2 regions of the Streptomyces sp. NPDC043680 genome follow, and region 2 is predicted to be linked to the other one. Evidence: riboswitches for the same ligand, from Rfam matches in the RefSeq annotation. Region 2 holds a riboswitch; the other holds the start of a gene.
The links. A riboswitch is a leader RNA that binds a small molecule or an ion and turns the genes downstream of it on or off. The one in region 2 is predicted to bind glycine.
Positions count from the first base shown of each region.

Region 1: it holds a riboswitch for glycine, as region 2 does, so the genes downstream of both, gcvT (glycine cleavage system aminomethyltransferase GcvT) here and gcvP (aminomethyl-transferring glycine dehydrogenase) in region 2, are expected to answer to the same signal.

Region 1 covers NZ_JBWKCE010000001.1:74,994-90,339, reverse strand. Annotated here, with positions in the region: gene glyA (serine hydroxymethyltransferase) at 1-330, opposite strand, end outside; gene gcvH (glycine cleavage system protein GcvH) at 347-727, opposite strand; gene gcvT (glycine cleavage system aminomethyltransferase GcvT) at 840-1,955, opposite strand; glycine riboswitch at 2,139-2,242, opposite strand; gene AC0666_RS00370 (AAA family ATPase) at 2,432-3,088, shown strand; gene AC0666_RS00365 (enhanced serine sensitivity protein SseB) at 3,200-3,934, shown strand; gene AC0666_RS00360 (enhanced serine sensitivity protein SseB C-terminal domain-containing protein) at 4,011-4,751, shown strand; gene AC0666_RS00355 (ABC transporter permease) at 5,280-6,272, shown strand; gene AC0666_RS00350 (ABC transporter substrate-binding protein) at 6,314-8,080, shown strand; gene AC0666_RS00345 (ABC transporter permease) at 8,220-9,221, shown strand; gene AC0666_RS00340 (ABC transporter ATP-binding protein) at 9,332-10,354, shown strand; gene AC0666_RS00335 (ABC transporter ATP-binding protein) at 10,360-11,448, shown strand; gene AC0666_RS00330 (trimeric intracellular cation channel family protein) at 11,968-12,624, shown strand; gene AC0666_RS00325 (thioesterase family protein) at 12,667-13,518, shown strand; gene AC0666_RS00320 (cysteine desulfurase family protein) at 13,606-14,769, shown strand; gene AC0666_RS00315 (hypothetical protein) at 14,805-15,346, opposite strand, start outside.
Region 2 covers NZ_JBWKCE010000016.1:130,697-146,042, forward strand. Annotated here, with positions in the region: gene AC0666_RS26565 (hypothetical protein) at 380-1,000, shown strand; gene AC0666_RS26570 (DUF5999 family protein) at 1,280-1,486, shown strand; gene gcvP (aminomethyl-transferring glycine dehydrogenase) at 1,647-4,532, opposite strand; glycine riboswitch at 4,732-4,830, opposite strand; gene AC0666_RS26580 (PRC-barrel domain-containing protein) at 4,944-5,348, shown strand; gene AC0666_RS26585 (DNA polymerase IV) at 5,345-6,742, opposite strand; gene AC0666_RS26590 (MerR family transcriptional regulator) at 6,822-7,460, opposite strand; gene AC0666_RS26595 (bifunctional nuclease family protein) at 7,652-8,125, opposite strand; gene ftsR (transcriptional regulator FtsR) at 8,178-8,942, opposite strand; gene AC0666_RS26605 (FHA domain-containing protein) at 9,011-9,952, opposite strand; gene AC0666_RS26610 (DUF881 domain-containing protein) at 10,035-10,844, opposite strand; gene AC0666_RS26615 (small basic family protein) at 10,850-11,182, opposite strand; gene AC0666_RS26620 (DUF881 domain-containing protein) at 11,179-12,084, opposite strand; gene AC0666_RS26625 (sugar phosphate nucleotidyltransferase) at 12,197-14,692, opposite strand; gene clsA (cardiolipin synthase ClsA) at 14,793-15,346, opposite strand, start outside.

The DNA of each region.
Region 1 (15,346 bases), on a different contig from region 2:
CAGCAGCGCGAACATCGCGGCGGCGTTCGCCTGCGCACCGGAGTGCGGCTGGACGTTCGCGGCCTCGGCGCCGAAGAGCGCCTTGATGCGGTCGATCGCGATCTGCTCGACCACGTCGACGTGCTCGCAGCCGCCGTAGTAGCGGCGGCCGGGGTAGCCCTCGGCGTACTTGTTGGTCAGGACCGAGCCCTGGGCCTCCATGACGGCGACCGGAGCGAAGTTCTCCGACGCGATCATTTCCAGGGTCGACTGCTGGCGCACGAGCTCGGCGTCGACGGCGGCGGCGACGTCCGGGTCGAGCTCGTGGAGAGGGGTGTTCAGAACAGACATCAGGGTCCCCTGGGGGTCAGTTGCCGGCGGTGAGCTTGGCGTACTCATCGGCGGAGAGCAGGTCCTTCGGCTCGTCCGTGATGCGTACCTTGAACAGCCAGCCGCCCTCGAACGGTGCGGTGTTCACGAGGGCCGGGTCGTCGACGACGTCCTGGTTGAACTCGACGATCTCGCCGGTGACGGGGGAGTACAGGTCGCTGACCGACTTGGTCGACTCCAGCTCGCCGCAGGTCTCGCCCTCGGTCACCGTGTCGCCGACCTCGGGGAGCTGGGCGTAGACGACGTCACCGAGCGCGTTGGCCGCGAACTCCGTGATGCCGACCGTCGCGACGCCGTCCTCGACGTCCGACAGCCACTCGTGCTCCTTGCTGTAACGCAGCTGCTGGGGGTTGCTCATGACCTGATTCTCCTGGATGCGGGGGAGTGCGAACGAACAGTGGTCTTGCGTACTGAGACGGCTCGGGAGGCGGCCGGGGCCGGCCGGCCCGGCCGGGCCGGGGTACGGAGCGTTACTTCTGCCGCTTGTAGAACGGCAGGGCCACGACCTCGTACGGCTCATGCGTACCGCGAATGTCCACGCCGACGCCGGAGGTGCCGGGCGCGGCGTGGGCCGCGTCCACGTACGCCATCGCGATCGGCTTGCCCAGCGTCGGGGACGGGGCGCCCGAGGTGACCTCGCCGATGACCTGGCCGTCGGCCACGACGGGGAAGCCGGCACGCGGGACGCGGCGGCCCTCGGCCACCAGGCCGACCAGCTTGCGCGGCGGGTTCGTGGCGGCGCGCTCGGCGGCGGCCTCCAGGGCGGCGCGGCCCACGAAGTCGCCCTCCTTCTCGAACTTCACGACCCGGCCCAGCCCCGCGTCGAAGGGGGTCAGGGCGGTGGTCAGCTCGTGCCCGTACAGCGGCATGCCCGCCTCCAGGCGCAGGGTGTCGCGGCAGGAGAGGCCGGCCGGGACCAGGCCGGCGCCCTCGCCGGCCTTGGTCAGCGCCTGCCACAGCTCCACGGCGTGCTCGGGGGCGACGAACAGCTCGAAACCGTCCTCGCCGGTGTAGCCCGTACGCGCGATCAGCGCGGGCACGCCCGCGACCGTGCCCGGCAGGCCGGCGTAGTACTTCAGCCCGTCCAGGTCGGCGTCGGTGAGGGAGGCGAGGATGCCGGGGGACTCCGGGCCCTGCACGGCGATCAGCGCGTACGCGTCGCGGTCGTCGCGGACCTCGGCGTCGAAGCCGGCGGCGCGCTCGGTCAGGGCGTCCAGCACGACCTGGGCGTTGGAGGCGTTCGCGACGACCATGTACTCGGTCTCCGCGAGGCGGTAGACGATCAGGTCGTCGACGATCCCGCCGTCCTCCTGGCAGATGTGCGTGTAGCGGGCGCGGCCGACGCCGACGGTGGAGATGTTGCCGACCAGCGCGTAGTCCAGGGCCTTGACGGCCTCCGGGCCGGTCAGCGTGATCTCGCCCATGTGGGACAGGTCGAACAGGCCGGCCTTGGTGCGGACGGCGTTGTGCTCGTCGCGCTCACTGCCGTACCGCAGGGGCATGTCCCAGCCCGCGAAATCGGTCATGGTCGCACCGAGCGAACGGTGCAGCGCATCGAGGGCGGTCAGGCGGGGGGCGTTGCTCATGGGTGTGGCTCCCGGGTCCCAGGGCATGACATGACGAGGACGGTCCTCCCCATCTGTCATCGGAACCTGAGAGGTTCGCCGAAAGGTCCCGGCCCGGCCGGGATGCGTCGACTTGCACCTTGGGTGGAGCGTGCGCCGGTTCCGTCACGGCGGACGGCGGCGCTGCTCGCTTTTCAGATCTGCCTCATCCACGCGGTACGGGGCCTGAGAGATTCAAGGGAGGAACTTGCTCCTTCGGCGCCCGGACACGGCCTGTAGGCCTGCCGGGACTCTCCCGCGCGGATTCAAGCGGCCGGTATGCAGTTGGTCCAGATGGCGCACATCATTGCACGCCCCGGGGGTGATCGGGCGGGTGGGCCCGCAAGAACGTGCGGACGTGAGATGGCCCGGCCGGAACCGCCGCCGCCGGATTACCGTCTCTTTACATTCAGTGGGCATGGGGTCGTGAGGACCCGGATCGGGGGGAGGCGGTCACCGTGCGGAGATTCGGACTGCTGGCGGCGACGACCGGGACCGTGGACGGGGTGCCGGCCCAGCGCAGCCGCGCCGAGGAGGTCCTTCCGGTACGCGACCTGCGCGGACGCGGGACGCGGGGCCCGCGCTGGCTCGGCTTCGCGGAGGGGGACATCGTCGTGGTCTCCGGCCTGCCCGGAGGCGGCAAGAGCACGCTGATCCGACGGGCCGCGCAGGGCCGCGGCATCGACTCGCAGGACGTCCGCGAGCGCTGGGAGCAGCGGATGCCCGGGGCCCTGCCGTACGCCGTGTACCGGCCGCTGGTCCGCGCCGCGCACTACTGGGGGCTGTGGCGCACGCTCCGCTCCGGAGCCTCCGCGGTGGTCCACGACTGCGGCACCCAGGCCTGGGTCCGGGCCCTGCTCGCGGCGGTGGCGCGCCGCCGCGGCCGGGCCCTGCACCTGCTGCTGCTGGACACCACCCCCCAGGAGGCCCTGTCCGGGCAGGCGGCCCGGGGCCGCGGCGTGTCGGCGTACGCCTTCGCCCGGCACCGGGGGGCGGCCGCCCGCCTGCTGCGCGCCGCCGAGTCGGGGCGGCTGCCGGCGGGCTGCGCCTCGGTGGTGCTGCTGGACCGCCCGGCGGCCTCCCGGGTGACCCGGATCGCCTTCCGCGGGCAGTGATCGGGGGCGTTCCGGGCGGGGGAGCCCCGGGACAGGGGTGCGCCCCGAGCCGTCCACGCCGAGCCGTTAATCTCGGGCGGGCAGACCTTGGGCGAAACAGCGGAGGCGTAGATGCACGGCGGCGGCTGGCCGGAGAACGAGCTGGAGCAGGTGCTCGGGGCGGCGCTGGGGCAGGCGGACGCCGGTGCGCGGATCGTCGAGGTGCTCGGGCGCAGCCGGGTCTGGGTGCCGCTGCCCGCCGGCGGGAGCCCGGACGGGCCCGGTCTGACCCTGCCCACCATGGACATCGGCGGTGCCGCGTTCGTCCCCGTCTACAGCTCGGAGGGCCAGCTGCGCGCCTGCGCCGGCCCCGCGCTGGACTTCGCCGTGGCCCCCGCCGTCGAGTTCGCGCGCGGGCTGCCCCCACAGCTCGGCATCGCCGTGAACCCCGGCGGGGCCGTCGGCGTGCCGCTGCCGCCCCCGGCCGTCGCCGAGCTCTGCCGCACCGGGCGCACCCCGCTCGACGGCCCGGCCGGCGGCGGGCGGGTGCGGCTGTACGAACCGGACTGGCAGGAGGACCCGGTGGACTTCCTGTCCGCCGCCGCGGAGGAGTTCCGCGCCACCGGGGTGGTCGCCGCCGCCCACCGCTGCCTCGCCAGCGTCGAGGGCGGGGCCCCGGAGCTGTACATCGGTGTCCGACTGGTGGGATGGGAGGCCGAGATGCGAAATGCCCCGCTGGAGGCCCTCGGCCGGGCCCTGACCCGCGTTCCGCCGCCCTGGCCCGTGCAGTTGATCCTGCTGGACGCCGCCGAGGACCCGGTGGTCGACTTCATTTGTGAGCGCGTACGCCCCTTCTACCTCCCGTAGGGCCGCTTAAGCTGGTGGCCGATACGGGTGTATGCCGTGCGCTCGCGCGGACGAAGCGGACGAAGAGGGGTACCGGGTGAGTGCGTCAGGCACGGCCGCGGCCGGGCAGGTCGAGCACATGATGCGCCAGGTGACTCCCGGGCGCTATGAGGGCTACGAGTCGCTCCTGCACGCCCTGGCCGAGGGCCGGCTGTGGATGCTGCTGTGGCAGGGGCAGCCGGGCTCCCCCGACGCCCAGTACGGCGGCATGGAGATCGAGGGCCTCGGATACGCGCCCTGCGCCACCTCCCCCCAGGAGCTGGCCGCCAGCGGCTGGAACCGGGGCTACGAGGTGGTCACCGGCCGGGACATCGCCCGCGCCCTCTACCCGGACCGCTGGGGCCTGTGGCTGAACCCGCACGCCCAGGGCGGCGGCCTCGGCATCCCCTGGGCCGATCTGCGCCGCATCGCCACCGGGCTGGACCGGATGCCGGCGGGCCCGCTGCGGCTCTCCGAGCCCACCCTGGAGCTCCCGCAGTTCTACGGGCTGCTGACCCAGCACGCGCACCGCACGCCCGCCGTGCGCTCGCTGCGCCGCGCGTGGGTGCAGCCCGCGCTGGGCTCCCCGTACCTGGCGGTGGGGCTCGACCTGTACGACGCCTCCGCGCCCGCGCTGGAATCCGTACGGGAGATGATGCGCCAGTCCGTCGGCGCCGTCCCCGACGGCGTACCGGTGTGCACGGTGGCGCTGGCGGACGAGCACGACCCCGTCGCGATGTGGCTGCGGGCCCAGACCCGCCCCTTCTACGACCGGGAGGGCCACGCTCCGGCCTACTGACCGGGGCTGCCCGGACCCTGAGACATCCGGACAGGGCGCCACCCGAGGCCGCAGGGAACCACCGTTCCCTGCGGCCTTCGCCTTGTCCGGATTTCGCCGTGGATGTGGGCCCAAAAGGCATGCGAGTCCGGCGAGTTGGGTGCCATGTCCGATTGCGTACCGAACAGACGGGCTTGCTCCGCTGAGGCGAGAGCGAAGTCCGGATAACGGGAACCCGACCCTCACATCACGGTTACGCATCCATTGGTCTGCGGGTCTGGCGGCTGATCGCGGGCCCGATGAAGACTCCCCACCCAAGAGCCGGTCAGTCCTCCAAGACGCGGTTCGGCACCTGCACTTCGCTCGTCTTCCTGCACGGCTGCCCAGGCAGCACCTGCACAGCACCGCGTACCGCACCATCTGCCATTCCTGCACCTCAGCACGCGTACTGCGTATCACCACGCACTCCGAGCGCCACTCCGCACCAACGCCGCCACAGCGGCGGGCATGGGCCGGCACACCCGTCGGCCGAGAGGGGTCCCCACCACGATGACGGCACCACTGCATGACACGAGCGCGGAATCGCCCGCACCCGTGTCCGTAGCCGACGTCCCTGCCAAGGCCATCGAAGGCCGCTCGCCCGGCCGCATCGCCTGGATGCGGCTCAAGCGCGACAAGGTCGCGCTGACCGGCGGCGTGATCGTGATCTTCCTGATCCTGGTGGCGGTCTTCGCCCCGCAGATCGTGAGCCTGCTGGGCCATCCGCCCAACGAGTTCCACGAGGACCTGATCGACCCGGACCTCGGCACGCCGCTCGGCTCCTTCGGCGGCATGAGCTCCGACTTCCTGCTGGGCGTCGAACCGACCAACGGACGCGACGTGTTCAGCCGGATCGTCTTCGGCGCCCGCATCTCGCTGGTCGTCGCCTTCCTGGCGGCCTTCGTCTCCGTCGTCATCGGCAGCCTGCTCGGCGCGCTCGCCGGGTTCCTCGGCGGCTGGGTCGACGCAGTCATCAGCCGCACGATGGACCTGCTGCTGGCCTTCCCGCAACTGCTGTTCACCATCGCCCTGGTCTCCGTCGTCCCCAACTCCCTGTGGGGATTCGAGGGTTCGGGCGTCCGGATGGGCGTGCTGATCGTCGTCATCGGCTTCTTCGGCTGGCCGTACATCGGCCGTATCGTCCGGGGCCAGACGATCTCCCTGCGTGAACGCGAGTACGTCGAGGCCGCCCGCAGCCTCGGGGCCGGCCGCGGCTACATCCTGGTCAAGGAGCTGCTGCCCAACCTGGTCGCACCGATCCTCGTCTACTCGACGCTGATCATCCCGACCAACATCCTGACGGAGGCGGCCCTCAGCTTCCTCGGCGCAGGCGTCAAGCCGCCCACCGCCTCCTGGGGAAAGATGCTCTCCGACGCCGTCCCCATCTACCAGGACGACCCCACATACATGGTGGTCCCCGGTATCACGATCTTCATCACCGTCCTGGCGTTCAACCTCTTCGGGGACGGGCTGCGTGACGCACTCGACCCCAAGGGCAGCTGAACCGCTTCACCGATTCACCCACCAATGGAGGTTGGACAACCGTGATCCGCAGAAAGCAGGCACTCGCGATCACCGCAGTGATCGCCGCCCTGTCCCTGACCGCCGCGTGCGGTGGCAAGGACGGCGACAAGAAGGACGAGGGCAAGGGCAACGGCGCCGCCGCCTTCAACGCGGCCACCACCGGCTTCGTGAACCCCTCGGACGCCAAGGGCGGTGAGCTCAAGCTCTGGTCGCCGCAGGACGTCGACTACCTCGACCCGGCGCGTGCCTACTACGGCTTCGTGTGGGACATCCAGCGCCTCTACGTGCGCCAGCTGCTCGCCTACGACAGCAAGCCGGGCAAGGACGGCAGCAAGCTCGTCCCGGACCTCGCCGAGGCCCTGCCGGTGCTGAGCAACGAGGGCAAGACGTACACCCTCAAGCTCAAGGACGGCGTGAAGTTCGAGGACGGCTCGCCGATCACCTCGAAGGACATCAAGTACGGCATCGAGCGCGTCTTCGCGCAGGACGTGCTGTCCGGCGGTCCCACGTACCTGATCGACATCCTCGACCAGGGCCAGAAGTACCCCGGCCCCTACAAGGACACCGACCCCAACAAGATGGGCCTGAAGTCCGTCGAGACGCCGGACGACAAGACGATCGTCTTCAACCTGGCGAGCGCCAACTCCGACTTCAGCTACCTGCTGGCCATGCCGTCCTCCTCGCCGGTCCCGGCGGCCAAGGACACGGGCGCCACCTACACCAACAAGCCGGTCTCCACCGGCCCGTACAAGGTGGAGAGCTTCACCGCGAGCAAGGGCGCCACCTTCGTCCGCAACGAGAACTGGGACCCGAAGACCGACACGATCCGCAAGGGTCTGCCGGACAAGGTCTCCTTCACGGTGACCACCAACCCGGACGACATGGACGCGCGTCTGCTGTCGGGCGACATCGACCTCGCCATCGACGGCACGGGCATGCAGCAGGCCGGCAAGAACAAGGTCCTCAAGGACGAGAACCTCAAGAAGAACGCGGACAACCCGTTCACGGGCTACATCCGCTACTTCGCCTTCCCGACGACGGTCGCGCCCTTCGACAACATCGAGTGCCGCAAGGCCGTCATCTACGCGGCCGACCCGAAGTCCCTGCAGACCGCCCGCGGCGGCCCGACCAGCGGTGACCTCGGCGCCAACATGCTGCCGCCCGGCATCCCCGGTGCCGACAAGAGCTACGACCCGTACAACCTGACGAAGGGCGAGCCGCAGGAGGCCAAGGCCAAGGAGGCCCTCAAGGCCTGTGGCAAGCCGGACGGCTTCGAGACCACCATCGCGGTGCGCAACAACCGCGCCCCCGAGGTCAAGACCGCCGAGTCCCTGCAGGCGTCCCTCGCCAAGGTCGGCATCAAGGTCACCATCGACCAGTACGACGGCAAGCTCTCCTCCTCCACGATCGGTTCGCCCGAGAACGTGAAGAAGAAGAACTACGGAATCATCGTCATGGGCTGGGGTGCCGACTACAACTCCGGCTCGGGCTTCCTGCAGCCGCTGGTCGACGGCTCGTTCATCCAGCCCAACGGCAACAACAACTACACGATGATCAACGACCCGGAGATCAACCAGCTGTTCAAGACGGCCGCGGCCGCCAAGACGCCGGAAGAAGCCGCGCCGTTCTACACCCAGATCAACCAGAAGGTCATGGAGAAGGCGCTCTACCTGCCGATCAACTTCGACAAGGCCTTCGTCTACCACAACCCGCGCCTGACCAACGTCTACTTCAACGACTCCATGGGCAAGATCGACCTTGCCACCGTGGGCATCGCTGCCAAGTAACCGAAAGTCAAGCTCAGCAGGCAAGTAAGTAAGTGCCTTCACCGCACATGCGCTAGTCCGAAGGGCAGGTGAAGGCCGCAGGCGGCGGCTGTCGTCCCCACGAGGGACGGCAGCCGCCCGCCCCGGGCGGCCGACTGCAGTGCTCGTCTACCTCATACGGCGGCTTTTCAACGTCGCCGCCACGCTGCTGGTGGTCTCCGTGGTCACCTTCGGCATCTTCTTCGCGGTCCCGAAGCTGACCGGCAGTGATCCCGCGCTCATGTACGCCGGCCGCGAGACCAACGAGACCGCCCTGGCGGGCATCCGCGTCAAGATGGGCTTCGACAAGCCCATCTCCGAGCAGTACCTGACCTTCGTCAAGGGCATCTTCGCCGGCCGCGACTACGACGGCGGCACCGATGTCACGCACTGCGCGGCGCCCTGCTTCGGCTACTCCTTCAAGACCGAGGCGCCCGTCTGGGAGACCATGGTCGACCGCATGCCGGTCACCCTGTCCCTCGCCCTCGGCGCGGCGGTCATCTGGGTACTCGCAGGTGTGGCCACCGGCGTCGTCTCCGCCCTCAAACGCCGGACCGCCATCGACCGCACGGTGATGGTCGGCGCACTCGCCGGCGTCTCCCTGCCGATCTTCTTCACCGGCATGGTGGCCCCCGCGATCTTCGTCTACAGCCTCGGCTGGCTGGACGTCTCCAACTACAAACCCCTCACCGAAGACCCGGTGGCCTGGCTCAACTCCATGATCCTGCCCTGGGTGACCCTGGCCTTCCTCTTCGCCGCCACCTACGCCCGCATCACCCGCGCCACGATGCTGGAAGTGCTCGGCGAGGACTACATCCGCACCGCCCGCGCCAAGGGACTCAAGGAGGGCGTGGTCATCCGCAAGCACGCCCTGCGCTCCACCCTCACCCCGATCGTCACGATGTTCGGCCTGGACCTCGGCGGACTCCTCGGCGGTGCTGTGCTCACCGAGACGACCTTCAACTTCCAGGGTCTGGGGACGGCGGCCGTCGCCGCCATCGGCCAGGGCGACCTCCCCGTGATCATGGGTGTCACCCTGCTCGCCGCGCTGTTCGTGGTGATGGCCAACCTGATCGTGGACATGCTGTACGCCGTCATCGACCCGCGCGTGAGGCTGACGTGACCGAGACCCCTTCCTCTTCTTCCGGCACCGCCGGCCCCGGCTCCGGTGCGACCCCCGAGGACGGGCCCGCGTTCGTCCCCGAGCAGGCCGGCCCCCGCGACGGCGCCTTCCTGTCGGTGCGCGACCTCAAGGTGCACTTCCCGACCGACGACGGCCTGGTCAAGTCCGTCGACGGGCTCTCCTTCGACCTGGAGCGCGGCAAGACGCTCGGCATCGTGGGCGAGTCCGGCTCCGGCAAGTCGGTGACCTCGCTGGCCATCATGGGTCTGCACCGCACCGGCAACGCGCGCAGCCGCCCGCACATCTCGGGCCAGGTCGTCCTCGACGGGGAGGACCTCGTCCGGGCCGACGCGGACCACGTACGCAAGCTGCGCGGCCGCAAGATGGCGATGGTCTTCCAGGACCCGCTGTCCGCGATGCACCCGTACTACTCGGTCGGCAAGCAGATCATCGAGGCGTACCGCACCCACCAGGGCGTCGACAAGAAGACCGCCCGCACCCGGGCGGTCGAGATGCTCGACCGGGTCGGCATCCCCGAGCCCCACCGGCGCGTGGACGCGTACCCCCACGAGTTCTCCGGCGGTATGCGCCAGCGCGCGATGATCGCGATGGCGCTCGTCAACAACCCCGAACTGCTCATCGCGGACGAGCCGACCACCGCCTTGGACGTCACCGTCCAGGCGCAGATCCTCGACCTGATCCGCGATCTGCAGAAGGAGTTCGGCTCCGCGGTCATCATGATCACGCACGACCTCGGCGTGGTCGCCGAGATGGCTGACGACATCCTCGTGATGTACGGCGGCCGGTGCGTGGAGCGCGGCACGGCGGAGAAGGTCTTCTACGAGCCCCGCCACCCCTACACCTGGGGCCTGCTCGGCTCCATGCCGCGCATCGACCGCGACCAGACCGAGCGCCTGATCCCGGTCAAGGGCTCCCCGCCCAGCCTCATCAACATCCCGAGCGGCTGCGCCTTCAACCCCCGCTGCCCCTACGCCGACGTCCCCAAGGGCGGCATCACCCGCACCCAGCGGCCCGAGCTCACCGAGGACGACAGCCGGCACTGGTCCGCCTGCCACATGTCGCAGGAGGAGCGGACCCGGATCTGGACCGAAGAGATTGCGCCGAAGCTGTGACCGACATGAAGAAGGACCCCGTCCCCGCGAAGGACTCCGCCTCCGAAGCGGAGCCGCTGCTGAAGGTGACCGGCCTGGTCAAGCACTTCCCCATCAACAAGGGGCTGCTGCGCCGGCAGGTCGGGGCCGTCAAGGCCGTGGACGGCATCGACTTCGACGTCCGGCGCGGTGAGACGCTGGGCGTGGTCGGCGAGTCCGGCTGCGGCAAGTCGACCATGGGCCGGCTGATCACGCGCCTGCTGGAGCCGACGGGCGGCACGGTCGAGTTCGAGGGGCGCGACATCACGCACCTCGGGGTCGCCGGGATGCGTCCGCTGCGCCGCGACGTGCAGATGATCTTCCAGGACCCGTACGGCTCGCTGAACCCGCGGCACACCGTGGGCACCATCGTGAGCGCCCCCTTCAAGCTCCAGGGCGTGGAGCCGGAGGGCGGGCTCAAGGCGGAGGTGCAGCGCCTCCTCTCCCTGGTGGGCCTCAACCCGGAGCACTACAACCGCTACCCGCACGAGTTCTCGGGTGGCCAGCGCCAGCGCATCGGCATCGCCCGGGCGCTGGCCCTGAAGCCGAAGCTGGTGGTCGCGGACGAGCCGGTCTCGGCGCTGGACGTGTCGATCCAGGCCCAGGTGGTCAACCTGCTGGACGACCTCCAGGAGGAACTCGGCCTCACGTACGTGATCATCGCGCACGACCTGTCGGTCATCCGGCACGTGTCCGACCGGATCGCGGTGATGTACCTCGGCAAGATCGTGGAGCTGACCGACCGCAAGTCGCTGTACGAGAGCCCGATGCACCCGTACACCAAGGCGCTGCTGTCGGCCGTGCCGGTGCCGGACCCGCGCAGGCGCGGGGCGAAGAGCGGGCGGATCCTGCTCAAGGGTGACGTCCCGTCCCCCATCTCCCCTCCCTCCGGCTGCCGCTTCCACACGCGGTGCTGGAAGGCCACGCAGATCTGCACGACGCAGGAGCCGCCGCTGGCGGCGCCGGTGACCGGCCACCAGGTGGCCTGCCACCACCCGGAGAACGCCCCCGACCAGGCCCCGGGCGACCCCGCCCTGCCGGGCGCGGCGGACGTGGTGGCGGTGGTCTCGGAGTAACCCCGAAGCCAGCCGGTGACCCGGGCCGAGTAGCGGTCGCCCCCGGGCCACCGGCTCACTTTTCCCCCGCGCCGCGCCCGGCGGGGTCCGCGCACCCCAGGCTGCGCGCCTGGCCCCGCCGTGCGTCCCGCCCGGCCGGGTGCCTCGCGGGCCCGGGCGCCGCGGTGGCCGTTCGGGCACGGAGCAGCCACGCGTGCCCGCCGGGGCGTCGGGCATGCCTGCCGACCGCGGGTGGCCCCGGCCCAGCCTGCGGGTGCCGGGTTTGGCCGGCCCGCTGCGTGCTGGGGTGGCCGTTCGGGCGCGGAGAGGCCGGGCCTCGCGGCGCGGCCGCGGGCGCGCAGCAGCCAAGCCGTGCCCGCCGGGGCGCCCGCCGCGCCCGTTGACCGGGTGCCCCCGGGCGCCGGGTCGGCGTGAGCCGGCAGCCGCGGACGGCTCCCGGCCGAGGGAGCGCCGGGCCGCCGGGCCGGCAGCGGCCCGGCTCTGTAAGGCCGCCGGCCAGGCGAGCGGCACAATGGGGCCGTGCTCCACGATCTCTTCCCGCCCGGCATCCAGCACGCCCTGGACCTCGCGGGCATCTTCGTCTTCGCCACGGCGGGCGCCCTGCTCGCCGTCCGCAAGAACTTCGACGTCTTCGGCATCGCCGTCCTCGCCCTGGTCACCGCCCTCGGCGGCGGCCTCTTCCGCGACCTCGTCATCGGCGCCGTCCCGCCCGCCGCCTTCGGCGAACTCAGCTTCTTCGTCACCCCGCTGATCGCCGCCGCGATCGTCTTCTTCCTGCACCCCGAGGTCCAGCGGATCAACACCGCCATCAACGTCTTCGACGCCGCCGGCCTCGGCCTGTTCTGCGTGACCGGCACCACCAAGGCCTACGAGTTCGGCCTCGGCCTCACCGCCTCCGCCGCGCTCGGCCTGGCCACGGCCGTCGGCGGCGGCGTCCTGCGCGACGTCCTCGCGGGCGAAGTGCCCCGGCTGCTGCGGGACCGCGAGATGTACGCCGTCCCCGCCACCGTCGGCTCCTCCATGGTGGCCGTCTTCATCGGCTTCGACGTCCTGAACGCCCTGACCACCGCCCTGGCGATCGTCACCACCTTCGTGCTGCGCCTCCTCGCCATGCGCTTCCACTGGCGGGCCCCGCTGGCCTGGAACCGCCGTTCCGCAGTGGCCGAAGAGCCGTAGTAAAAGCTACCGCTTAGTAGCTTGCCGTTGTAGGGTCGTTCCATGTCTTACGCAGCGGCCCAGGCCTCCATCGGCGACAGCGAGTTCGACCGCGACACCACCCTCACCGCACGCGCGGACGAGCCCGGGGTGTACGACGCGGAGCTCTCCGCCGGATGGACCATCATCAGCGCCGTCAACGGCGGCTACCTGCTGGCCCTGGTCGGCCGGGCCCTGTCGGCGGCCCTGCCGCACCCGGACCCGTTCACCGTCTCCGCCCACTACCTGACCTCCTCGGTGCCCGGCCCCGCCGTGGTCCGCACCGAGGTCGTCCGCGTGGGGCGCACCCTCTCCACCGGCCAGGCCTCCCTCTTCCAGTACGACGAGAACGGCGCCGAGGTCGAGCGCATCCGCGTCCTCGCCTCCTACGGCGACCTCGCCGCCCTCCCGGACGACGTCCGCACCACCGCCGTGCCGCCGCAGATGCCGCCCTACGAGGACTGCCTCGGCCCGGAGGCCGGCCCGGCCCCGATCCCCGGCAGCAACGCGATCGTGGACCGGCTCAGGCTGCGGCTGGACCCGGCCACGGCGGGCTGGGCGCTCGGCGCGCCGTCCGGCAAGGGTGAGATGCGGGCCTGGTTCGAACTGGCCGACGGCCGCGACGCGGACCCGTTCTCGCTGCTGCTGGCGGTGGACGCGCTCCCGCCGACCTGCTTCGACCTGGGCCTGATCGGCTGGAGCCCGACCGTGGAGCTCACCACGCACATCCGCCAGCGGCCGGCGCCGGGCCCGCTGCGCATCGCGATCACCACGCGGAACCTGGCCGGGGGCTTCCTGGAGGAGGACGCCGAGGTCTGGGACTCGGCGGACCGCCTGGTGGCCCAGTCCCGCCAACTGGCCCGCGCCCCGCGCTAGCCCCGCACTGCGCGTCCCCGGGCCGTACGCCGGCCCCGTCGCACCGGCGTACGGTCCGGGGGCCGGGGCTCGTAGAATCGGGGGATCATGGCCTACCTCGACCACGCAGCCACCACCCCGATGCTCCCGGAGGCCGCCGCGGCGATGACCGCGCAGTTCGCCGCCACGGGCAACGCCTCCTCCCTGCACGCCGCCGGCCGCCGCGCCCGCCGTACCGTCGAGGAGGCCCGCGAGGCCCTCGCCGAGGCGCTCGGGGCTCGGCCGAGCGAGGTGGTCTTCACCGCCGGCGGCACGGAGGCCGACAACCTCGCCGTCAAGGGCCTCTACTGGGCCCGCCGCGGCGCCGACCCCGCCCGGACCCGGGTGCTCGCCAGCCCCGTCGAGCACCACGCCGTCCTCGACGCGGTGCATTGGCTCGCCGAGCACGAGGGAGCCCGGGTCGAGTACCTGCCGGTCGACCGGTACGGGCGGGTGCACCCCGAGGCCCTGCGCGAAGCCGTCGAACGCAACCCCGACGACGTGGCGCTGGCCACCGTCATGTGGGCCAACAACGAGATCGGCACCGTCATGCCGGTGCACGAACTCGCCGCGGTGGCCGCCGAGTTCGGGATCCCCCTGCACTCCGACGCCGTCCAGGCCGTCGGGCAGCTCGACGTCCGCTTCGGCGACAGCGGGCTCGCCGCCATGACCGTCAGCGGCCACAAGATCGGCGGCCCGTACGGCATCGGCGCGCTGCTGCTCGGCCGCGACCAGAGCCCCGTCCCCGTCCTGCACGGTGGCGGCCAGGAGCGGCACGTACGCTCCGGGACCCTCGACGTGCCCGCCGTCGCGGCCTTCGCAGTCGCCGCCGTCCTCGCCGCCGAGCGGCGTGAGCGGTTCGCCGCCGAGATCGGCGCCCTGCGCGACGAACTGGTCACCGCCGTGCGCGCGGCGGTGCCGGACGCCGTCCTCGGCGGGGACCCGGTCGACCGGCTGCCCGCCAACGCCCACTTCAGCTTCCCCGGCTGCGAGGGCGACTCCCTGCTGCTCCTGCTCGACGCCCAGGGCATCGAGTGCTCCACCGGCTCCGCCTGCACCGCGGGTGTGGCCCAGCCCAGCCACGTCCTGCTGGCCACCGGCACCGACCCGGACCTGGCCCGCGGAACCCTGCGGTTCTCGCTCGGACACACCTCCACCAAGGAGGACGTCGCGGCCGTGGCCGCCGCGATCGGCCCGGCCGTCGCGCGCGCCCGTACGGCCGGCCTGGTATGAGTCCCTGAGGGGCCGCGGTGCCGCGGCCGGAGCGGCTACTGGAGCTGGGAGAGGTCGACGGATTCACCCGGCCGCGGGGTGCCGGCGGGCACCGGCTTGTCGTAGTCGGAGAAGTCGGCCTTCCCCTTCTGGCCGTCCTGCCGTCCCTCGACCCGCAGCAGCCGGGGCTTGCCCTCGGTGGCGACGTAGTACGTGCTCGACTCGTCCTCGGAGCGGCTGGTGACGGTGATCGCCTCCGCGCCACCCACGGTGGTTTTCCCGCCCTTCGCAAGGCTCTCGGAGGCCGGTCGCGATGCGTACTTGCGCTGGAACCCGGACAGATCGCAGACCTCGCTGAACTCGTGCAGCAGGGCGTTGCGGGTGCTGCCGTGGATCCAGCGGCCGTTGATCAGCTCGGCCGCGTCCTTGCCGCCGGCACCCGGGATCTGGGACTGGAAGAACTTTGCGTCGGGTTTCAGCCACACGTCCTCCCCCCGCTTGACGATGTCCGCGTGGCCGCCGTTCCCGGGCAGCCCGACGGCGCCGGTGCAGTTGCCGTCCACGTCGAAGCGGAGGTCCAGGGTCGTCGTTCCCGCCG
Region 2 (15,346 bases):
TGCGCCGGTTTGGCCGACGGGCGCTATGGCACATTCACCTGGCAAGCCGTCGACTGCAAATTCCGCGTTGGTTTTGCCGGTTCCAGATTATGGGCGCTTTCCAGCCGAGCCCCTTTCCGGTAGCCTCCGAGGTCAGCCCGACTTGTTCGCGGCTATCCGGCATGAAAGCCATCGCAGCGGGACCGGTAAGCGCCTTGTCCGCAATAGGTGGGACAGCTAGCCGAAACACTGGGTGAACACATGTCGTATAAACTCCGCAAACGAGGCAGAGAGTTGGCGCGCGGCCATTGCCCCTCAGCCCCCCTCTGGCCCCAGAATGCGACAGCGCCGTCCGCACCTGCCCCGTTCCACAGGTCTCCCAAGTGAGAGGCGACCCACCATGCCGCTGCATGTCCCTCCGGCTCCCGCGCCCGCCCTGCGCAGCGTCCTCGCGGCACTCGGTTCCCCCACCGCCGTGCACGAGGCGCACACCCCGTCCCTGCGCGCGCTGCAAGGGCCGCTGACCGCCGAACTCCCCTTGCCGGTCCACGTCCTCGACCGGCTGAACATCTCCCAGCTCGCTGCGGGAGGCCGCCCGCCCCGCACCCGGCTGACCGGCTGGCGGTTCCTGATCCGCAGCGGCGACCGCTACGTCGCCGCCGCGGACACCCGGCTGACGCCGGACGGGTGGGCCTTCTCCCATTTCTTCGAGGGCCCCTACGTGGCAGCCACCGAACGCGCCCTGCGCCAGGCGGAGTCGCTCGGCAAGAGCTACCAGCCGCGACTGCTGTCCGTACCGGAGCTGTACATGCTGACCCTGTGGCTGCACGGGGCGGTGGGTGCGGACGCCTCCGCCGGCCTGCCGGCCGCCGCGGACCTGCTGGTGCCGCTGGCGCCGGCGCCGCCCGGCATCGCCGCGTACCGGCCGCATCCCGTGTCCGAACTGCTGCCGGTGCTGACCCACCGGCTGACTCCGCCCGCCCCGCCGCTCCCCCCGTCGGTGGCCGCACCGGCCGCCTGAGCAGGCCTGATACGGGCACTGACCCGAACGACCCATTCGGTCTAGCCCACTCGGGCCACCTGCGAACCACCCGAAATGACAGGGGAGTTGACCTGAACCGCCCGCACGAGTGATGCGTCATCAATGTATGAGGACAGCTGCCGGGAAATCCCTGCGGACTCCGGTCCGGAGGGCAACACTGGGATCCTGACCAAACCAAGACGTTGAAAACGGGGGGCGGCCATGAACAAGGCATCGAGCCGCAGCACACAGACCACACCGCAGCGAAAGAACGCATCCATGTGCCAGCACCAGCCAGCATGCCCGTCAGCCGACTCCGCCGACCGGGAGGCCGCCAAGCCGGTGGCAAACCACCCGGAGCAGGGCTGGAGCCTGCTGTGCAACGGTGTCCTGCTCTTCGAGGACACCGGTGAGCTGCTGCCGGACGGCCAGATCATCGCACCGCACCGTCCGCTCGCGGCGGCGCACGTGGTGAAGGCGGCCTGACCGGCGACCGCACGCAAGAGCACCACGGAACCGCAGGGAACAGCACGGAACCGAGAAGGGGCCGGCCCGGGACTCATCATCCCGGACCGGCCCCTTCTTCATACGGTCATGTCATACGAATATGTCAGGTCGCCGTACGGCAACCCGCTCCGGCAGCCGCTCAGTTGTCGTACTCGTCCAGCGGCGGGCAGGAGCAGACCAGGTTGCGGTCGCCGAAGGCACCGTCGATACGGCGCACCGGCGGCCAGTACTTCTCCGCGGCCGTGACCCCGCCGGGGAAGACGGCCTCGTCACGGGTGTACGGGTGGTTCCACTCCCCGCCGAGCGCGGCCGCCGTGTGGGGGGCGTTCGCCAGCGGGTTGTCGTCCACCGGCCACTCGCCGCCCGCGACCCGCTCGATCTCGGCGCGGATGGCGATCATCGCGTCGCAGAAGCGGTCGATCTCGGCGAGGTCCTCGGACTCGGTCGGCTCGATCATCAGCGTGCCGGCCACCGGGAAGGACATGGTCGGCGCGTGGAACCCGTAGTCGATCAGACGCTTGGCGATGTCGTCCACGCTCACGCCCGTCGCCTTCGACAGCGGGCGCAGGTCGATGATGCACTCGTGCGCGACCAGGTTGCCCGGGCCGGTGTAGAGCACCGGGTAGTGCGGCTCCAGGCGCTTGGCGATGTAGTTCGCGCCGAGTACCGCCACCTGCGTGGCGCGCTTGAGGCCCTCGCCGCCCATGAGGCGCACGTACGACCAGGAGATCGGCAGGATGCCGGCCGAACCCCACGGCGCGGCCGAGATCGGGCCCACGCCCGTCTCGGGACCGGCCGTCGGCTGCAGCGGGTGGTTGGGCAGGTACGGGGCCAGGTGCGCCCGGACACCGACCGGACCGACACCCGGACCGCCGCCGCCGTGCGGGATGCAGAAGGTCTTGTGCAGGTTCAGGTGCGAGACGTCGCCGCCGAAGTGACCCGGCTTGGCCAGGCCCACCAGGGCGTTGAGGTTGGCGCCGTCCACGTAGACCTGGCCGCCGGCCTCGTGCACCTGGGCGCAGATGTCGGCGACGTGCTCCTCGAACACGCCGTGCGTCGAGGGGTACGTGATCATCAGCACCGCGAGCTCGTCGCGGTACTGCTCGATCTTGGCGCGCAGGTCGTCGGTGTCGACCTCGCCGTCGTCGGCCGTCTTCACCACGACCACCTTCATGCCGGCCATCACGGCGCTGGCGGCGTTGGTGCCGTGCGCGGAGGACGGGATGAGGCAGACGGTGCGCTGCTCGTCGCCGTTGGCCCGGTGGTATGCGCGCACGGCCAGCAGGCCGGCGAGCTCGCCCTGGGAGCCGGCGTTCGGCTGGATGGAGACCTTGTCGTAGCCGGTGACCTCGCAGAGACGTTCCTCCAGCTCGGTGATGAGCGTGAGGTACCCCTCGGCCTGGTCGACCGGGGCGAACGGGTGCAGCTGGCCGAACTCGGGCCAGGTGACCGGCTCCATCTCGGTGGTCGCGTTGAGCTTCATGGTGCAGGAGCCCAGCGGGATCATGCCGCGGTCCAGCGCGTAGTCCTTGTCCGCGAGCTTGCGCAGGTAGCGCAGCATCGCGGTCTCGGAGCGGTGCTGGTGGAAGACCGGGTGCGCGAGGTAGTCGTCGGAGCGCAGCAGGCCCTCGGGCAGCGCGTCGGCGGTGGTCTCGTCCAGGGCCTCGATGTCGGCGCTGACGCCGAAGGCGGCCCAGACGGCCTCGATGTCGGCGCGCAGCGTCGTCTCGTCGCAGGACAGGGAGACGTGGTCGGCGTCGACCTGGAAGAGGTTGACCCCGCCCTCGCGGGCGGCGGCGACGACCTCGGCGGCCTTGCCGGGAACCCGCGCGGTAAGGGTGTCGAAGTACGAGCCGTGGACGATCTCGACCCCGCCGGCCGTCAGACCGGCCGCGAGCAGCGCCGCGTAGCGGTGGGTGCGGCGGGCGATCGTCCGCAGGCCGTCCGGGCCGTGGTAGACGGCGTACATGCCGGCCATGACGGCGAGCAGCACCTGCGCGGTGCAGATGTTGCTGGTGGCCTTCTCACGGCGGATGTGCTGCTCACGGGTCTGCAGCGCCAGGCGGTAGGCCTTGTTGCCGTCCGCGTCCACGGAGACGCCGACGAGGCGGCCCGGCAGCGAGCGGGCGTGCTTGTCCTGGACGGCCATGTAGCCGGCGTGCGGGCCGCCGAAGCCCATCGGGACACCGAAGCGCTGGGTCGTGCCCACGGCGATGTCGGCGCCCAGCGAGCCCGGGGAGGTCAGCAGGGTGAGGGCGAGCAGGTCGGCGGAGACGGCGACGATCGCGCCGAGCTCGTGCGCCTGGTCGATGACCGGCTTGATCTCGCGTACGGCACCGGAGGCGCCCGGGTACTGGAGCAGCACACCGAAGACGCCGCGCTCGGCGACCTCGGCCGGAATGCCGGCGGACAGGTCGGCGACGACGACCTCGATGCCGATCGGCTCGGCGCGGGTCTCGATCACGGCGATGGTCTGCGGCAGCGCGTCGGCGTCCACGAGGAAGACGTTGCCCTTGGCCTTGCCCACGCGGCGGGCCAGGGTCATGGCCTCGGCGGCGGCCGTGCCCTCGTCGAGCAGGGAGGCGCCGGAGGTCGGCAGGCCGGTCAGGTCGGCGACGACGGTCTGGAAGTTGAGCAGCGCCTCCAGGCGGCCCTGCGAGATCTCCGGCTGGTAGGGCGTGTACGCCGTGTACCAGGCCGGGTTCTCCATGACGTTGCGCAGGATCACCGGCGGCGTGAAGGTCCCGTAGTAGCCGAGACCGATCATGGAGGTCAGGACCTGGTTGCGGTCGGCGAGCCGACGCAGCTCGGCCAGCACCTCGGCCTCGGTCCGTGCCCCGGGCAGATCGAGCGCCTCGGCGCTCTTGATCACGTCCGGCACGGCGGCGGCGGTCAGGTCGTCCAGCGAGCCGTAGCCCACGTGGGCGAGCATCTTGGCCTGCGCCTCGGCGTCCGGGCCGATGTGGCGCTGCTCGAAGGGGATGCCTCGCTCCAGCTGGGAGAGCGGAATGCGGTTGGCGGTCATGTACGGAGGCCTCCTGGGTCGTACGACCTGCGAGGGGCACCACGGCGCGGGCACCCGGACGGCCTCCCCCTCTGTCATCTCAACCTGAGAGCTTCACCGGGCCCTGCGGGATGTCTTCCGCACGATCCGGCTTTCACCGTCGGTGAGGAGGGGAACCGGCACTGCGCGCCCGGTACCCGCCCCTGCTTTCCAGAGTGGCCTCGTCCGTGCGGTACGTATGCCTGAGAGATTCCGGGGAGGATTTGCTCCTTCGGCGCCTCCGTCGAACTCACTCGGAGGACTCTCCCGCACAGGGTCAACAGCCGGTACCCAGCCTACCAGCGAGGTTCCGGGACCTCTTTCGAGTGGCCCCCACCCCGGAAATGCACTTTTGTAGTCATTACGGAGGAGTTGCGATCACATGGAGGTACCGTGCAGACCGACATCGATCCGCGCAGCCTGATCGGCCGCAAGGCGTTCGACCGCAACGGCACCAAGATCGGAACCATCGACGAGGTCTACCTCGACGATGCCACAGGCGTGCCGGAATGGGCGGCCGTACGCACAGGGCTCTTCAGCCGCGACGCCTTCGTGCCCCTGGAACCGAGCGAGCTGGTCGGCGACGGCCTCCGGGTCCCCTTCGAACGCTCCCTGATCAGGGACGCCCCGGACTTCGGCGTCGGCCGCCACCTCTCCCCCGAGCAGGAACTCCAGCTGTACCACCACTACGGCCTGGACGTCTCCCTCCCCTCCGACTTCCGGCCCGCGCCGCAGGACCCCGGGCCCGAGAACCGCGATTTCGGGCGGCTCGCAGGCGACGAGAACCACCCCGGCTAGCCGGCCGTCCCGCCCACCAGTGGCAGCGGATCGGTCGGTTCCAGCTCGGGATCTTCCACCCGGAACGTGCGCACCCGCCCGGGCGGCGATCCCGGCTGCTCGAACCGCACGGTCACCCGCCCGACCCCGCTGCCCTGCACCCAGCCCGGCCCGTAGACCGCATGCCGTACGTCGCTTCCGGCCGCCCAGTGCCGCTGCCGGACGGGCCCGCTGCCGGGCTCCACGGGCGGCTCCGCCGCATCCCGGTCGCCCTCGGACCCTCCGGGACCACCGGGCTCGGCGGCGGCGTCCGGCCCGCCGGTGCCCGGCTCCGGCCCGGCCGCCAGCGACTGCGCGAACAGGTCCTCCTGCGTGTAGTCCGCCAGCCCGCTCACCCCCACCCCCAGCAGCCGCACCCCGCCCGTGGTGTCCACGCCCTCCAGCAGCCGCCCCGCCGCCTCCCGCACCACCGCCGGATCATCGGTGGGCCCCCGCAGCGTCTCGGAGCGCGTCAGCGTCGAGAAGTCGTAGCGCCGGACCTTCAGCACGATCGTGCGCCCCGAGTGCCCGGACGCCCGCAGCCGCTGCACGCACCGCTCGGCGAGGCGCTGCACCTCGCCCCGGATCCGCACCCGGTCGTGCAGGTCCACGTCGAAGGTGTCCTCCACCGACACGGACTTCGCGTCGCGCTCCGCGACCACCGGCCGGTCGTCCAGCCCCAGCGCCATCCGGTACAGGCCCACCCCGTGCGAACGCCCGACCATCCGGATCAGCTCGTCCTCACCGGCCTCCGCCAGCTCCCCCACCGTGGTGATCCCGGCCCGCCGCAGGTGCTCCCCGGTGGCGGGCCCCACTCCGGGCAGGGTCCGTACCGACATCGGCGCGAGCAGCTCCCGCTCCGTGCCGACCTCGATCAGCAGCAGACCGTCGGGCTTGGCCTCTTCGGAGGCCACTTTGGCCAGCATCTTCGAGCCGGCGAGCCCCACGGAGGCGCTCAGCCCGGTCGCGGCCAGGATCTCGGCCCGCAGCCGCTCACCGGCAGCACGGGCGCTCACCGCGTCGAAGGCGGCGCCGCCCGCCTCCAGGTCCACGAAGGCCTCGTCCAGGCTCAGCGGCTCCACCAGCGGCGACAGCTCCCGCAGCAGGGCCATGACCACATCGCTGACCGCCCGGTACAGGGTGAAGCGCGGGATCAGGTAGGCCCCGTTCGGACACAACCTCCTGGCCTGGGCCATCGGCATCGCCGAGTGCACCCCGAAGCGCCTGGCCTCGTACGAGGCGGTGGCGACGACCCCGCGCGGTCCCAGCCCGCCGACGATCACGGCCTTCCCGCGCAGGCTCGGCTTCGACGCCTGCTCCACGGAGGCGTAGAAGGCGTCCATGTCCAGGTGGAGGATGGTCGGCGCGGATCTCACAGCACCGATGCTGCCTCACACCACTGACAATGCGGGAGTCCGTACGGGTGCGGGCCGGCCGGCGTCGGCCGGACGCCGGCTAGCCGGCCCGGTTGCGCCGCGCTGCCAGCTCGTCGGCCGGGTTGTGTCCGAGGACCGTCTCGCCGGTGTCGACCCGCTCCCCGTGGAGCTGCGACAGCGCCTTCTCCACGTCGCGCCAGACCACCCCCACGGCGATGCCGAAGATGCCCTGACCGCCCTCCAGCAGGCTCACCACCTGGTCCGGTGAGGTGCACTCGTACACGGTGGCGCCGTCGCTCATCAGCGTCATGCGCTCCAGGTCCGAGAAACCCCGGTCGCGCAGGTGCTGCACGGCGGTGCGGATGTTCTGCAGCGCCACCCCGGTGTCCAGGAAGCGCTTGACGATCTTGAGGACGACGACGTCGCGGAAGCTGTAGAGGCGCTGGGTGCCGGAGCCGAACGCGGGGCGCACCGTGGGCTCCACCAGCCCGGTGCGCGCCCAGTAGTCCAGCTGCCGGTACGTGATGCCCGCCGCGGCACATGCCGTCGGTCCGCGGTAGCCGACCTGCTCGGGTGCCGGATCGCCACCCGCCGGGCCGGCCGGGGCCGCCTCCGGCTGACGGCGCGCGGGTCTGGCCGCACTGCCGTGGAGCGGGTACGGCCCACTGTCACTCCGTGCGGGGATGCCCCCGGTCGTACCGTCGCCCGTGACTCTCACGCCGACCCTCCGTCCTTGACCTGCCCCCTCGAAGGTAGGCAGTCACCAGGGGTGCGTCAACGATCGCCACACTCGGCACGCCGAGTGATAATCACCCTGAGAGTGGTTTCCCGTGCCCCGTACCGGGGAAAGGCTACTCGAATGGGCTGTCAGCGCTTCGTGGGCGACCACCGGACGGCACGGCCGAGGTTCTACTGCGGGCCGGTTCCGAAGTCCTCGGGGGAGATCTGGTCGAGGAACTCGCGGAACTTCTCCACCTCGTCCTCCTGCTCGTCCGGAATCGCGATACCGGCGTCGTCCAACACGCCGTCGCTGCCGTAGATCGGCGTTCCCGTGCGCAGGGCCAACGCTATGGCATCCGAAGGCCGCGCGCTCACCTCCACCCCACTGGCGAAGACCAGCTCCGCGTAGAAGACGCCCTCCCGCAGGTCCGTGATCCGGACCTCGGTGAGCTCCTCGCCGATCGCCTCCAGCACGTCCTTGAAAAGGTCGTGCGTCAGCGGCCGGGCAGGGGCCATGCCCTGCTGCGCGAAGGCAATGGCGGTCGCCTCCCCAGGTCCGATCCAGATGGGGAGGTACCGGTCGCCTCCCACTTCACGCAGGAGCACGATCGGTTGGTTGGAGGGCATTTCCACCCGGACACCCACAACGTCGAGCTCGTTCACACAGCAACCCTAGGACCTGCCCGGCAGGTTTGGGTAGTCGGGCCCTCGCCGCTCAGCGCAGACGGACCCCGAGAGCGGTCTCCACGAGGGCCTCGTGCAGGCGTACGGAGAGCCCCGCGAGCTCCTTCATGGTGGCCTCGGCATGGGCCCGGGTCTGCGGATTGCGGTGCCGCCGCAGCGGCGCCACGACCTGCTCCACCAGGCCCGCCTCCCGGTCCGCGGCGGCCTTCATCGCCCTCAGGTGCCGGGGTTCCAGCCCGAAGCGGCCCAGATCGGCCACCAGGCGGGCCACCGTGACCGTCTCGCCGTCGAATCCGCCGCCGGGTTCCTCCGCGATCAGCCCGTACGACTCCCACTCGGCCAGCTGCGCCTCGTCCACCTCGGCCGCGGCGATCAGCTCGGCCCGGCCCACCCGGGCCGCGGCGGGCCGTTCCCGAGCCGCCTCCGGGTATCCCGCGGAGGCCGCCGACGGGTCGGCGGCGTCCCCGTGCGCCGTGGGCGCCGGGATGCGGATCTGCTCACCGCGGTCGAGCGCGTCCAGCTGCTCGCGGATCACCTTCAACGGCAGGTAGTGGTCGCGCTGCAGCCGCAGGATGCGGGCGAGGCGCTCCACGTCCTCCGTGCTGAACTTGCGATATCCCGAAGGCGTGCGCCGCGGCTCGACGAGCCCCTCCGCCTCCAGGAAACGAATCTTCGAAATCGTGACTTCGGGGAACTCGTCGCGCAGCATCGTGAGCACCGTGCCGATGCTCACCAGCCGCCCGGCCGAGCCGGCGGTGCCGTTCTTCTCGGCACCGCCGGTCGTGGTACGCAGCATGGGACCTTCCCTGGTGGGTCCCCCCTGGGACACCTCCCGGCATGCCGGGGGCGGGGTCTGGGGGAGGGTCAGATACCCCGCAGACTCGCGTAGAAGACCAGTCGGTACTTGCCGATCTGCACCTCGTCGCCGTTGTGCAGGGCGACGGAGTCGATCGGCTCGCGGTTCACGTACGTGCCGTTGAGGCTGCCGACGTCGGAGACGGTGAAACCGCCGTCCTGGCTCCTGCGGAACTCGACATGCCGCCGGGAGACGGTGACGTCGTCCAGGAAGATGTCGCTCTGCGGGTGCCGGCCCGCCGTGGTCAGCTCACCGTCCAGCAGGAAGCGGCTGCCCGAGTTGGGACCGCGCCGCACGATCAGCAGGGCGGAACCCGGGGGCAGTGCTTCCACCGCGGCCTGGGCCTCGGGGGACAGGGAGGACGACACGTGCTGTCCCGACGCCTCGGCCTCGTAGGCCTCAAGGCCCGAGATCGAGATCGTGGACGTGGTCTCCGAGGCACGCTCCGGCGTCAGGCCCGCCCGCAGCGGCGCCCCGCAGTTCGAGCAGAACCGGCTCGCCGCATCGCTGCGGTGCCCGCACCTGCTGCACACCTGCTCGGCCGACATGGACGGCTCCTCGCGCCGCGGCTGCCCCGCGGAGGCATTGGTGGCGTACGGGTCGGGGGCAAACCCTCCACCCGTGGTTGAGGTCGATGGTTCACCGAAACCTATGCGGCCGGAACCGGCAGGGTCAACAGCCGACCCACCCTGCGCACCCGGAACATCACCCGGGCCGGCGACCTCGTCCCGGAAGAGCGGCCGGTCGCCCTGCCCTTCCACCTCCCCCTGCCCCGCACGGTGCCTGGCCGCACCGCTTTCCTCACGGCTCTTCTTGCCGAACAACTTCTCAAACAACTTCACGGGCGATTCCCCTTGACCGAAACAGACCCGCCCGTGGGGCAGGACGAACTCCGAATGCACACACCTGCCGACCCGGACATTCTCACAACGTCCGTAACCACCAGACAGTTTCCACCACGCACCGCGACTTCGGCGCGTCGACCCCCCGCAGGCACCCGCCCGCGTGGGCCCATCCGCTCTCCGTCCCGCATCACGACGATGACGACCGAGCGTAGTCAGGCTGCTTCGCAGGCCGCAAGGCGTCCACAACGATCTTCGCCGACCGTGTGACGGCGACGGTGGCCTGCTCCTTCTCCAGCGTCTGCACGACACCTCCCGGGATGTTCAGCGCCGGCTCCAGATCCTGCGGCTTGCCGATCACCCTGAACTCGTAGGGTTGTGTGATCTTCTTACCGTCGATGCCGATGCCGCCGCCCTCGTCCGAGAAATACGAGCCCGCCACGATGCGCACCCCGTTGACCTGGATCGCCTCGGCCCCGGCCGCCCGCAGCTCCTGGAGCGTGTCCAGCAGCTGGTCGGACTGCACCTGATTCCCGGGATCGGTGATCCGCAGCGTGATGCCGGGCCCCTGCGCAGCCACCGTACCGGCCAGGATGCCGAGTTGGCGCTCCTTCTCCACGGTCTGCCTGCGCGCCTCCTCGGCCTGGTTCGAGCTGCTCTCCAGCTCCCTGCGCTGATCCTCCAACTGCTGCTTCTCGTCCTCCAGACGCTTCGTCCGCCCGTCCAGCTCGTCAAGGATCCGTACGAGGTCCTCCTGACGGGCCCCCCGCAGGGAGCTGTTGTCACTGTTGGACCGCACCTGGATGGCCAGCCCCAGACCGAGGACGAACAGCAGCAACGCGACGATCAGTTGGGCCCGGCTCACCCGCGGCGGCCACAGACCCGCCGCCAGCCGCTGCCGACCTGTCTGCGGGGGCTCGGCGACCTGCGACGCCTTCCCCTCTTCCAGAGGCTGCTCGGGGACGTTCGGTTCCTCGGGCGGGGTGTCATTCGTACTCATCGGCCTCACGCCCGGAACACGTGCCGGCGGATGGCCGCGGCGTTGGAGAAGATGCGGATGCCCAGGACGACGACCACACCGGTCGACAGCTGGGAGCCCACGCCCAGCTTGTCACCGAGGAAGACGATCAGCGCGGCCACCACCACGTTCGACAGGAACGACACCACGAAGACCTTGTCCACGAAGATGCCGTCCAGCATCGCGCGCAGACCGCCGAACACCGCGTCCAGCGCCGCCACCACGGCGATCGGCAGATAAGGCTCCACCACGGCCGGCACCTCGGGCCGGACGAGAAGTCCGACCACCACTCCGGCCACGAGGCCCAGTACCGCGATCACGATGCACCCTTCTTCGGCTCTTCTGCTGTAGCTGTACGTACGGTCAGGCTCGACGCGGCAGGCAGCCGCACCTCGTCCACGGCGGACAGCGTGTAACGAATCCCGTAGCTCTCCTGCAGCACGTGGAGGTACTGGCCGTCCGCCGAGTCCTGGAACGCGGTCCCCAACCGCTTCTTGTCCCCCACCGCCAGCACCTCGTACGGCGGGACCAGCGGCCGGTTGTCGACCAGTATCGCGTCACCCGCGGCGCGGATCGCCGACAGTGCCGTCAGCCGTTGTCCGTTGATCGAGATCGCCTCCGCCCCGGACTGCCACAGCCCGTTGACGATCTTCTGCATGTCCCGGTCCCGGAGCCGGCCGGTGTCGGAGAAGCCGGCGTTCTCCCGAGGCTTGCCCCCGCCGCCCGTGGAGGATCCCTTGGCGTCGTCCACGACCAGCTTGACCCCCGGACCCCGTACCTCCGTGGCACCCGACAACAGCGCCACCAGCTGTCCCTGGTCACCGCCGTGCTGTTTGAGCGCCTCGCGCTGGCGGCTCGCCACGTTCTCCCGTAGCCGCTCGATGTCCTGCTCCAGGCCGTCCGCGTGCTCGTCGGCCCGCTGCACCCGGTCGATCAGCTCCTGGCGCTCCTTGGCCAGCACGGGCGCCGCCACGCGCGCCTGGGCGGCACCGAGCGTGACCACCATGGCCGCGAGGACGAGGCCGGCGGCGAGCGCCAGCCTGGCTTTGAGGGTCCGCGGCAGTCCCGCCGTGCCCTCGGCCTCCCGCCGGGCCGACGCCTCCGCATAGCCCTCGTCGAGACTGTGGTCCATCACATGCGTCAGCAGCGACATGGACGCGTCCGGGCGCGCGGGCGGCGAGGCCGAACCCCGGTGGTTGAACGGCTGCGACATGCCGCTCATCGTCGCATGACGCCCCCGCCCCGACCGAATGCACCCGTCCGGCGGGCCGGGGGCGCAGCTGTGGCGCTCCCGGCCCGCCGGACCTGGCCGTACGTGTTCCGGTACCCGGCGGTCAGTGCCCGGCGCCGTCCACCACCCCCGCCCACTCGTCCAGCAGCGCCTGCGCGGACGCGTCGTCGGGCCCCTCGGCCCACAGGTGCGTCACGGCCTCCGCCGGGTCCGGCAGGACCAGCGCCCAGCGCCCGTCCGCCTCCACCACCCGCACACCGTCGGTGGTGTCGACCTGACGGTCACCGGCGGCTTCCACGACCCGCCGCATCACGAGCCCCTTCACCGCCCACGGGGTCGGTACATCGCGCTTGAGCACATGGGCGCGTGGTATCCGCGCATCGATCTGGCTCAACGTGAGCTGCGTACGGGCCACCAGCCCGATCAGCTGGACGAAGGCCGCCGATCCGTCGAAGACGCTGCTGAACTCGGGGACGATGTAGCCTCCCCGCCCGTCACCGCCGAAGATCGTGTTCTCCGCCCGGCCCACCCGGGTCAGGTCGTCGGGCGAGGTCGTCGTCCACTCCACCTGCGTGCCGTGGTACGCCGCCACCTGCTCGGCGATCCTGGTCGTGGTCACCGGCAGCGCCACCTTGCCGCTGCGCCTCTCGGCGGCCACCAGGTCCAGCAGCACCAGGAGCGCCCGGTCGTCCTCGATGATCCGGCCGCGCTCGTCCACCAGGGAGATCCGCTCCCCCACCGGGTCGAAGCGCACACCGAAGGCGGCGCGCGCCGAGGCGACGATCTCGCCGAGCCGCACCAGCCCGGCCCGCCGGGATTCCACGGTCTCCGTCGGCCTGGACTCGTCCAGGCCCGGATTGATCGTCAGCGCATCGACCCCGAGCCGGCCCAGCAGGCTGGGCAGCACGAGACCGGCGCTGCCGTTGGAGGCGTCCACGACCACCTTCAGCCCGGAATCGGCGATCCCGGTGATGTCCACGTGCCGCAGCAGTGAACCGGTGTAGGAGTCGAAGACGCTCGACGGGAACTGCAGGTCACCGATCTCGCCCGGGAAGGCGCGCCGGTACTCCTGGCGCGCGTAGACGCGATCCAGCTTGCGCTGCTGCGCCTGCGAGAGGTCCGCGCCCCGCTCGTCCAGGAACATGATGTCGACGGAATCCGGCACACCGGGCGAGGTCCTCAGCATGATCCCGCCCGCACTGCCCCGGGCGGTCTGCTGCCGCGCCACGGGCAGCGGTACGTTCTCCAGGTCCCGTACGTCGATGGCGCTGGTCTGGAGCGCCGAGATCACGGCCCGCTTCAGTGCGCGGGCGCCTCGGGAATGGTCACGTGCCGTGGTGACGATGGCGCCCTTCTTCAGCATCGTCGCGTAGGCCCCGGCGAGCCGGACCACCAGCTCGGGGGTGATCTCCACGTTCAGGATCCCGGAGACTCCCCGGGCACCGAAGAGGTGCGCCTGCCCGCGGGACTCCCAGATCACCGACGTGTTGACGAAGGCGCCGGCCTCGACCGTCTTGAAGGGGTAGACCCGCACGTTCCCCTGGACGATCGATTCCTCACCGATCAGGCACTCGTCACCGATGACGGCGCCGTCCTCGATCCGGGCGGCCCGCATGATGTCGGTGTTCTTGCCGATGACACAGCCGCGCAGGTTGCTGTGCTGGCCGATGTAGACGTTGTCGTGCACGACGGCCTTGTGCAGGAAGGCCCCGCTCTTGATGACGACGTTCGACCCGACGACCGTGTGCTCGCGGATCTCGACGCCCGCCTCGACCTTGGCGTAGTCACCGATGTAGAGCGGCCCGCGCAGCACCGCGTCGGGGCTCACCTCGGCGCCTTCGGCCACCCACACCCCGGGCGAGATCTCGAAGCCGTCCATGTCGACCTGGACCTTGCCTTCGAGTACGTCGGCCTGAGCCTTGACGTAGCTCTCGTGGGTGCCGACGTCCTCCCAGTAGCCCTCGGCGACGTAGCCGTAAATGGGTCGGCCTTCCTTCATCAGCTGCGGGAAGACGTCACCGGACCAGTCCACCGGAACATCCGGGTCCACGTAATTGAAGACCTCGGGCTCCATGACGTAGATACCGGTGTTCACGGTGTCCGAGAAGACCTGGCCCCACGTCGGCTTCTCAAGGAAACGCTCGACCTTCCCCTCTTCGTCCACGATGGTGATGCCGAATTCCAGCGGGTTCGGCACCCGGGTCAGGCACACCGTGACCAGTGCGCCCTTCTGCTTGTGGAAGTTGATCAGGTCAGTGAGGTCGAAGTCGGTGAGCGCATCGCCGGAAATGACGAGGAACGCGTCATCCTTCAAGGCCTCCTCGGCGTTCTTCACACTGCCGGCAGTGCCGAGTGGCTTCTCCTCGTTGGCATAGGTGAGCTCCATTCCGAGCTCTTCGCCGTCACCGAAATAGTTCTTGACGAGGGACGCCAGGAACTGGACGGTCACCACGGTCTCGTTGAGCCCATGCCGCTTCAGCAGCCTGAGCACGTGCTCCATGATCGGCCGGTTGGCCACGGGCAGCAGCGGCTTCGGCATGCTTGAGGTCATGGGGCGAAGACGGGTGCCTTCGCCACCGGCCATCACGACGGCCTTCATGTCGGAAGAGTCCTCCTTGAGAGACGACGTTCTCGCCGACTTCGCCCGTCCCGTACGGAGACTCCGCAGATACTGCGTGTCAGCCCGGCACCGAGCGAGCTCAATCGGCCGCGGTGTCCGCCTTCACGAGTCGGCGGACCTGCACCACGTAAAGGATTCCTGCCCACCAGTAGAGGGTTGTACCCCATCCGGCGAACGCCCATCCGAAAACTGACCCCATCCAGGCCAACCAACCCGTACCGTCACTGAGCAGCAGCAGCGGGAAGGCGTACATCAGGTTGAAGGTCGCGGCCTTGCCGAGGAAGTTGACCTGCGGCGGCGGATAGCCGTGACGGCGCAGGATCCAGACCATCACCAGCAGCATCAGCTCGCGGGCGAGCAGGGCCCCGGTAAGCCACAATGGAAGGATGCCCCGATAGGTCAGGCCGAAGAGCGTGGAGAGGATGTAGAGCCGGTCCGCAGCGGGATCCAGCAGCCGGCCGAGGCTGCTGATCTGATTCCAACGCCGCGCGAGCTTCCCGTCGAGGTAGTCACTGACCCCGCTGAGCATGAGGACGACCAGCGCCCAGGCGTCGTGCTTCTCCAGGATCAACCAGAGGAAGAGGGGCACACCGACGAGGCGAGCCATGCTCAGGATGTTCGGAATGGTGAAAA